Regions from separate parts of the Micromonospora sp. CPCC 205554 genome, predicted to be linked through region 2. Evidence: predicted binding sites of a transcription regulator. Region 2 holds the regulator's gene; the other holds the start of a gene.
What was found. The regulator HspR, encoded in region 2, represses chaperone genes until heat shock. The targets are predictions, from matches to a motif close to TTGAGTNNNNNNNACTCAA.
Positions count from the first base shown of each region.

Region 1: a site for HspR is predicted at 1,717-1,735, ahead of lon (endopeptidase La). Genes of this name have one in related genera too.

Region 1 is NZ_JBAKHP010000001.1:170,118-174,531, reverse strand. It holds gene V6U82_RS00835 (hypothetical protein) at 1-969, shown strand, start outside; gene V6U82_RS00830 (histone-like nucleoid-structuring protein Lsr2) at 1,175-1,522, opposite strand; gene lon (endopeptidase La) at 1,758-4,094, shown strand; gene V6U82_RS00820 (DEAD/DEAH box helicase) at 4,167-4,414, opposite strand, start outside.
Region 2 is NZ_JBAKHP010000021.1:50,297-54,710, reverse strand. It holds gene grpE (nucleotide exchange factor GrpE) at 46-783, shown strand; gene dnaJ (molecular chaperone DnaJ) at 863-2,050, shown strand; gene V6U82_RS22780 (heat shock protein transcriptional repressor HspR) at 2,075-2,515, shown strand; gene V6U82_RS22775 (hypothetical protein) at 2,693-2,899, shown strand; gene V6U82_RS22770 (hypothetical protein) at 3,161-3,589, opposite strand; gene V6U82_RS22765 (cation:proton antiporter) at 3,756-4,414, opposite strand, start outside.

The DNA.
Region 1 (4,414 bases), on a different contig from region 2:
CCGACCGTGGCCTGCCCGGACGTCCGCGGCCGGCTGCCGCAGGTGCCCGACCGGGCCCGCGCCGAGGTGGACCGCACCCTGGCGCTGCTGGAGTCGCAGATCGCCGAGGCGAACCGGCGGCTCGCCGCGGAGGGCCGCAACGGCGGCGACTTCATCAACAATGCGATCCTGCGTCCGCTCGCGGACAAGCGGACCGCGGCGCTCAACCGGATCGCCACCGCCATCGGCCGGGTCGCCCAGCGCCCGCAGGGCCTGGATCAGCTCGCCCAGTGCGCGCTGACCGACACCCCCCAGAACGGCGGTCAGAACGGCGGGAACAACAACGGGGGCCAGAACGGCGGCGACAACAACGGTGGCCAGAACGGCGGCAACAACGGCGGCGGGAACAACAATGGCGGTGGCCAGAACAACGGCGGCGGCAACGGCCTGAACGTGCTCGCCAAGGACTGCTCCGGCAGCCAGCTCCAGGCCCACGACGGTTTCCAGAACGGCAACCGGTGCGTGAGCACCGCGTTCGGTGAGGTGGGCGCCGCGGCGAACAACCCGTCGCTGCTGATCACGCAGTTCCCGAACCAGGTGCGGCGCAACCAGCCGTTCACGCTCCGGGTCACCACCAAGAACCTGGTGCGGGACCGCTTCCTCGCCGCCGGCCAGGGCGGCTACTACCTGGAGAGCTCGCTGCTCAACGGCCAGGGCCTGGTGCGCGGCCACTTCCACACCGCCTGCCGGATGCTCGGCAGCACCCGGCAGCCTCCGAACCCGCAGGACGTGCCGGCCTTCTTCGTCGCCACCGAGGACGGGCGGGGCGGCGACCAGCCGGACGACGTGCTGATCCAGATCCCGGGCCTGGCGCAGTCGGGCGTGGCGCAGTGCGCGGTCTGGGCCGGTGACGGCTCGCACCGTATCCCGATGATGGAGCGGGCCAACCAGACCCCCGCCATCGACGTGGTGCGCATCCGGGTCAACTGAGCGGGCGTACGGCCGCGGCCGTCCGGGGGACTCCTCCGGGCGGCCGCTGCCGTTCCCGCGCCGGGGCGCGGTGGGAGGTGAGCCCGGAAGAAATCTCGTGCCGCGCTATGCGGCCGGATGAAAAGCGCCGGCCGTAGAAAGCCGATCGGGGCCACACCGATTTCTCAGCGTGACCCCCGGATGCCCGACGGTGAACCGGTGGCGGTCAGCGGTTCTTGTACGCCTGGACCACCGACACGGGGATGCGCCCGCGCTCGGAAATCTCGAACCCGTTCTTGGCGGCCCATTCCCGGATGGCGCGGTTCTGCTCGCGGTCCATTCCCGAGGTGCTCGGCCGGGTGGTGCGGCGGGCGCCGCGGGTGACCTCGGCCGTTCCCCGGCCGATTCGCCTGCCAGCGCTGATGTACGGATCCAGCGCCTTGCGCAGGACGCCGGCGTTCTCGTCGGAGACGTCGATCGTGTACGCCACGCCGTCCAGGCTGAACTCGACGGTCCGATCGGCCTTTCCGCCGTCGAGGTCGTCGGTCAGAACGGTGATTACTTTCCTTGCCATCGCCATTACTCCCTGTGTCGGGCGGGGTGTGGCTAAGAGTTTGACCTACCGCGCGGTAATTCCGCAACAATAGCCCGCTGTTTCCATTCGGCGGGTCGCGGTAAAGGGGTGTCGCCATTGGGTGCGCGGCGCGGGAACGCGGCGCTTCGCAGTGGCGTGGGTCACAACCCGGAACAAGGGACATGTTTTGTTACTTGAGCCAGACACGCTCAACCAACGTGATGGCAGGTGTTCGATGGCAACTCTTCCGGTACTTCCCCTGACCGACGCCGTCCTGCTGCCCGGGATGGTCATCCCGGTGACCCTCGACCCGACCACCCAGGCCGCCGTCGACGCGGCGCGCGCCACCGGCGACAAGGAACTCCTGGCCGTGCCCCGCATCGACGGTGAGTACGGCTCCGTCGGCGTGGTCGCCACGATCGAGAAGGTGGGCCGGCTGCCCAGCGGCGAGCCGGCGGCGGTCGTCCGAGGTCTGGCCCGCGCCCGCATCGGCTCCGGCGTGCCCGGTCCCGGCGCCGCGCTCTGGGTCGAGGCGACCACACTCGACGAGCCCGCACCGGCGGGCCGCGCCCGGGAACTCGCCCGTGAGTACCGCGCGCTCATGACGTCAGTGCTGCAGCAGCGCGGTGCCTGGCAGGTGATCGACGCGATGGAGCGGATGACCGACCTGTCCGAGCTGGCCGACTCGGCCGGTTACGCGCCCTGGCTCAGCCTGGCGCAGAAGACCGAACTGCTCGCCGCGCCGGACGTCACCGCCCGGCTGGACCTGCTCGTCGGCTGGGTGAAGGAACACCTGGCCGAGCAGGAGGTCACCGAGCAGATCAACAGCGACGTCCGCGAGGGGCTGGAGAAGTCCCAGCGGGAGTTCCTGCTCCGCCAGCAGCTCGCCGCGATCCGCAAGGAACTCGGCGAGGACGAGCCGGACGGCTCCGCCGACTACCGCTCCCGGGTGGAGTCCGCCGACCTGCCGGAGAAGGTGCGCGAGGCGGCGCTTCGTGAGGTCGGCAAGCTGGAGCGGGCCAGTGACGCCTCACCCGAGGCGGGCTGGATCCGTACCTGGCTGGACACCGTCCTGGAGATGCCGTGGAACACGCGTACCCAGGACGACACGGACCTGGCCGCGGCCCGGGCCGTGCTGGACGCCGACCACGCCGGCCTGGCCGACGTGAAGGACCGCATCCTGGAGTACCTCGCGGTGCGCAACCGGCGCGCGGAGCGCAACCTCGGCGTGGTCGGCGGACGCGGCTCCGGCGCGGTGCTGGCCCTCGCCGGTCCGCCCGGTGTCGGCAAGACCAGCCTCGGTGAGTCGGTCGCCCGGGCGCTGGGCCGCAACTTCGTCCGCGTCTCCCTCGGCGGTGTCCGGGACGAGGCGGAGATCCGCGGCCACCGGCGCACGTACGTCGGCGCGCTGCCCGGCCGGATCGTGCGGGCGCTGCGCGAGGCCGGCTCGATGAACCCGGTCGTGCTGCTCGACGAGGTCGACAAGCTGGCCGCCGGTTACGCCGGCGACCCGGCCGCGGCCCTGCTCGAGGTGCTCGACCCGGCGCAGAACCACACGTTCCGCGACCACTACCTGGAGGTCGACCTCGACCTGTCCGACGTGCTGTTCCTGGCCACCGCCAACGTGGTCGAGGCGATCCCCGGCCCGCTGCTGGACCGGATGGAACTGGTCGCGCTGGACGGCTACACCGAGGACGAGAAGGTCGCCATCGCCCGGGACCACCTGCTGCCCCGGCAGCGGGAGCGGGCCGGGCTGACCGCCGACGAGGTGACAGTCGCCGACGAGGCGCTGGCGCTGATCGCGGGCGAGTACACCCGGGAGGCCGGCGTCCGGCAGCTCGAACGGGCCCTGGCGAAGATCCTGCGCAAGGTGGCCGTCGCGCTCGCCACGGACGCCGCGCCGGTGCACGTGGACGCCGGGAACCTGGCCCGCTACCTGGGCCGGCCGAAGTTCACCCCGGAGTCGGCCGAGCGGACGGCCGTGCCCGGCGTGGCGACCGGCCTGGCCGTCACCGGCGCCGGTGGGGACGTGCTGTTCATCGAGGCCACCACGATGGAGGGCGAGCCGGGCCTGACGCTCACCGGCCAGCTCGGCGACGTGATGAAGGAGTCCGCGCACATCGCGTGGTCGTACCTGCGGTCGAACGGACGGCGCTACGGGCTGGACCCGAACGCGCTGGCCGGGCGGCGGATCCACCTGCACGTCCCGGCGGGCGCGGTGCCCAAGGACGGCCCGAGCGCCGGCATCACCATGGTGACCGCGCTGGCGTCCCTGGTGACCGGGCGTCCGGTGCGGCCCGAGTTCGGGATGACCGGCGAGGTGACGCTCTCCGGCCGGGTACTGCCGATCGGCGGGGTGAAGCAGAAGCTGCTCGCCGCGCACCGGGCCGGCCTCACCGAGGTGATCATCCCGAAGCGCAACGAGCCGGACCTGGACGACCTGCCGGCGCAGGTGCGGGAGGCGCTGACCGTGCACACCCTGTCCGACGTGGCGGACGTGCTCGCGCTGGCGCTGCGCCCGGCCGAGATCGGCACGGAGGCGCTGGACGGTCCGGCGCTCGCCGCGGCCTGACGACAGTCGCCCCGGCCACCGTCCGCACGGTGGCCGGGGCGCCGTCGTGTCCGCCCGCGGGTCGCGTCGGGCTCAGCGGCGGTCGCGCCGCTCGTAGCCCCGGTCGCGGCGCTCGCCCGGACCGTCGCCGTCGCGGTCCCGGCGCACCGTCGCCTTGCGGCCCTTGATGGTGGTGCCGCGCAGCCCGGCGATGATCTCGTCGGCCACCCCCTGCGGCACCTCGACCAGCGAGAACCGGTCGGCGATCTCGATCGAGCCGATGTCCCGGCCGCTGATCCGGGTCTCCCCGGTGATCGCGCCGACCAGGTCCTGCGGCCGTA
Region 2 (4,414 bases):
CCGGTCCCGGACACGATTCGCACGGCAGAGGGATGAGGTAACCGCATGACGGACAAGCCACGAGCGGCCGACCCGGGTGCCACCGGGTCGGCGCCGGGCGCCGGCAAGGACACCGGCGACGAACCCCGGGTCGTCATCCGCGACAAGCGCAAGCTCGGCAAGGTGACCGAGCAGCCGGCGAACGACGCCTCGGCGGCCGACGCGGCCGCCGACGCGCCCGCCGAAGGGCTGGTCGAGGAGGCCGAGGTCGTGGTCGACGAGATCGGCGGCGAGGCCGAGGTCGGCGGTCCGACCGTGGTCGACTCGCCCGCCGAGCCGAAGGGCGGGACCGGCACGGACGCGCCGCTCGGCGCCGAGCTGGAGTCGCTCCGCACCGACCTGGAGGAGCGCACCCGCGACCTCCAGCGGGTGACCGCGGAGTACGCCAACTACCGCAAGCGGGTCGACCGGGACCGCAACCTGGTCCAGGAGCAGGCCACCGGGGCTGTGCTCACCGCGCTGCTGCCGATCCTCGACGACCTGGACCGGGCCCGCGAGCACGGCGACCTGGTGGGCCCGTTCGGCAGCGTGGCCGAGCAGCTCACCGGCGCGCTCACGAAGTTCGGCCTGACCGCGTTCGGCGAGAAGGGTGACCCGTTCGACCCGACCCGGCACGAGGCGGTGGCGCACCAGACCTCCGCCGACGTGACGGAGCCGACCTGCGTGCAGGTCATGCGGCGCGGCTACCAGCTCGGCGAGCGGCTGCTGCGGCCCGCCATGGTCGCGGTCGCGGACCCGGAGTAGTGCCGACCCGTGACGTCCCGCCCGCCCGCACCGGGCGGGCGGGACGACCGGGATTCGACCCGTGGAAGGGGGTGGACCGGTGAGTTCCAAGGACTGGATCGAGAAGGACTACTACGCCGCGTTGGGCGTGGACAAGTCCGCCTCCTCGGACGAGATCAAGAAGGCGTACCGCAAGTTGGCCCGGGAGTCGCACCCGGACCACAACCCCGGCGACACCGGCGCGGAGGAGCGGTTCAAGACCGTCTCCGAGGCGTACGCGGTGCTCGGTGACGAGAAGAAGCGCCGCGAGTACGACGAGATGCGCTCGCTGTTCGGCTCCGGCGCCTTCCGGCGCAACGCCCGCGGCGCGGGCCAGCCGGGCGGCATGCCGTTCGACGTCTCCGACCTGTTCGGCGGCGGCGCCGGCGCCGGCGACAACCGGTTCAGCGGCGGCGGCTTCACCGACCTGTTCAGCTCGATCTTCTCCGGCGGCGGAGGCGGCGGTGGCCCGGCGCGCCCGCGCGGCCCGGCGCGTGGCCGGGACGTGGAGACCGAGGTGGCGCTCGACTTCACCGACGCGGTACGAGGCGTCACGCTGCCGCTGACGCTGCGCGCTCCCGGGGTCTGCGACACCTGCCACGGCAACGGCGCGAAGCCCGGCACCCAGCCGGTGGCCTGCCCGGTCTGCCACGGCGCCGGGGTGACCACCCGCAACCAGGGGTCGTTCAGCTTCTCCGAGCCGTGCCGCAACTGCCAGGGCGTCGGCACGATCGTCGAGGAGAAGTGCCCGGAGTGCCACGGCACCGGCGGGGTCACCAAGACCCGCACGCTGAACGTGCGCTTCCCGGCCGGTGTGGCCGACGGGCAGCGGATCCGCCTGGCCGGCCGGGGTGAGCCCGGCGAGCGGGGCGGTGCGGCGGGTGACCTGTTCGTACAGGTGAAGGTCCGCCCGGACGAGCTGTTCGGGCGTACCGGGGACGACCTGACCCTGACCGTCCCGATCACGTACGCCGAGGCGGTTCTCGGCACGGACCTGCGCGTACCGACCCTGGACGGGACGGTGACCCTGCGGGTGCCACCGGGTACGCCCAGCGGGCGGGTGCTGCGCGCCCGCGGCAAGGGCGTCGTACGCAAGGACGGCCGCGCCGGTGACCTGCTGGTCACGCTCGACGTGGTGGTCCCGGCGAAGGTGTCGGACGAGGCGCGGGCGGCGCTGGAGACCTTCGCGGCGCAGACTCCGCCCGCCGCGCGGGAACATCTCGACGCGCGGGTACGTCGATTCAGTTGAGGTCGGCAGCGGAGGTGAGCGGGCATGTCGGAGGAGTACGTCGGCTCGGGTGACCCGGCCTACGAGGCCAAGGTCTTGATGATCTCGGTGGCCGCGCGGATGGCGGGGATGCACCCCCAGACGCTGCGCCAGTACGACCGGCTGGGCCTCGTGCAGGCGGGCCGGGCGTCCGGCGGCGGTCGCCGGTACAGCGTCCGGGACGTGGTGCTGCTCCGCGAGGTGCAGCGGCTCAGCCAGGACGACGGCATCAACCTGGCCGGGGTCAAGCGGATCATCGGGTTGGAGCGGCTGCTCGAAGAGGCGCAGCAGCGGGTGGCCCGGCTGGAGGCGGAACTGGACGCCGCGTACCGGCGGATCGCCGAGCTGGAGTCGCTCGGCGGCTTCCCCCGCGGCGACCTCGTGCCCACCAACCGCACGTCCACCGCGCTCGTCGTCTGGCGTCCGCGCCGCGCTCCCGACCGCTGACCTCGTACCTGAAGGCCGGCGCGCCCCGCTCCCCCGGGGCCGCGCCGGCCTTCGTCGTCCCCCCGGGCGGTTCGCGGGCCGGGTCAGGGGAAAGCGGGGTACGGCGGGTTGGGGTCAACTAGGCTTTCCACAGGGGCAAAAGCCCCCAAAGCGGATTCCGGGCTGGCGGGGGGAGTCATGACGGAACCGGCGAAGAAGGTGGCCGAGCGCGCGGAGGAACGGCTGGAGAAGGTGGCCGAGAACGTCCGCGAGCGATTCGACCGGGTCACCGAGGGACGTTTCAGCGACAAGGTCAAGGAAGGGCGCTTCGCCGACCAGACGGACCACGGCGTGGACCGGGCGCGGGACGACGAGCGGCGCAAGAAGCAGGGCGGATCGACCTGACGATCCGCCGACGTGCGGGCCGGGGTCCACGGGGGATCCCGGCCCGTTCGTGTCCCGAGGGGCGGGCGGGCACCACGCACCCGCCCTCGCGGTCGATCATGAAGTTGGCGGCGACAAACCGGACACCAAACACCGCCAAGTTCATGATCGACCAGGACGGTCGGGTCGAGGTGGCTGGGCGACGCTGATCCTGGGGGGATGGGGGGATGGGGGGATGGGGGGGATGTCGGTCCGTTCGCCGTTCAAGCCGGCGATGAGGCGTCAGAGGCGGCGGTTCTCGCGGACCAGGCCGCCCTCGCACCAGTCCCGGTAGACGAAGAGATCCGGCCGGGCGAGCAGCACCCGGCTGTTGTGCGCCCAGTTGCGCATCAGGTCGTCGCCGGACTTCTCGGCCTGCTCGACCAGCTTGCGGAACCGGCGCTTGGGGTGGGCGCGGAAGTTCGTCCGGATGCCGTCGGCGGCGTAGATGTAGAGGCAGTGCAGCGTGAACCGCCGCGCCGGGCAGCCCTGGTCCATCGCCAGATCGAACAGCGTCTGCACCAGATGGTCACCGGCGACCAGCAGGTCCCAGTCGGGCGGCATCGAGGTCAGCGGCACCGAATCCGGTTGATAGGCCCACGCCCGAAGCTCGGCGGGCGAGGGATCGACCGGGTTGGCGAAGCCGCGGAACGTCTCTTCCTGCACGCTCACCGGCCGACCTTCCGCTTGCGCTGGCGGGGGCGCAGGCCACCCGCGGACCCTGGCTGCTGGGCCGAAACGTTAACGCGGTTGGACGGAGCAGGGGTAGACCTTCCCGGGCTCAATTTGACAACGCCGGGCCGGATCTGTCCTACGGCTGATCCGGCCCGGCGCCGGGTCAGTCGCCGGAGCCCAGAGGTAGCGGCGCGGGTGGCCGTGCGGCGGCGGCGCGGCTGCGCAGCCACTGCTTGAACCACGGGGTGTCGGGCAGCCGGGCGAGCAGCGGTCCGGTCACCACCGTGATCAACACGTACGCGGTGGCGAGCGCGGCGAGCTTCGGCTCCACCGGGTAGATGGCCGCGACGGCCAGTCCGGCGATGACGATGGAGAACTCGCCGCGCGGGGTCAGCGCCAGGCCGGCCCGCCAGCGTCCGGGCTCGGCGATCCCGGCCCGGCGGGCGGCCAGGTAGCCGGTGGCCACCTTCGTCGCCATGGTCACCACTGCGAGCAGCAGCGCGGGCAGCAGCACCGGTGGCATGTCCAGCGGGTTGGTCACCAGACCGAAGAACACGAAGAAGACCGCGGCGAACAGGTCACGCAGCGGGGAGAGCAGCTCGGTGGCGTGGTGCGCCACCGGCCCGGACAGCGCGATGCCCACCAGGAACGCGCCGACCGCCGCGGACACCTGGAGCTTGGCCGCGACACCGGCGACCAGCAGGGTCAGGCCGAGCACCCCGAGCAGCAGCGCCTCCGGATCCTTGGCGGAGAGCGCGGCGGAGATCAGGTGGCCGTACCGGATGGCCACGGCCAGCACGACGACCACGGTGAACACCGCGA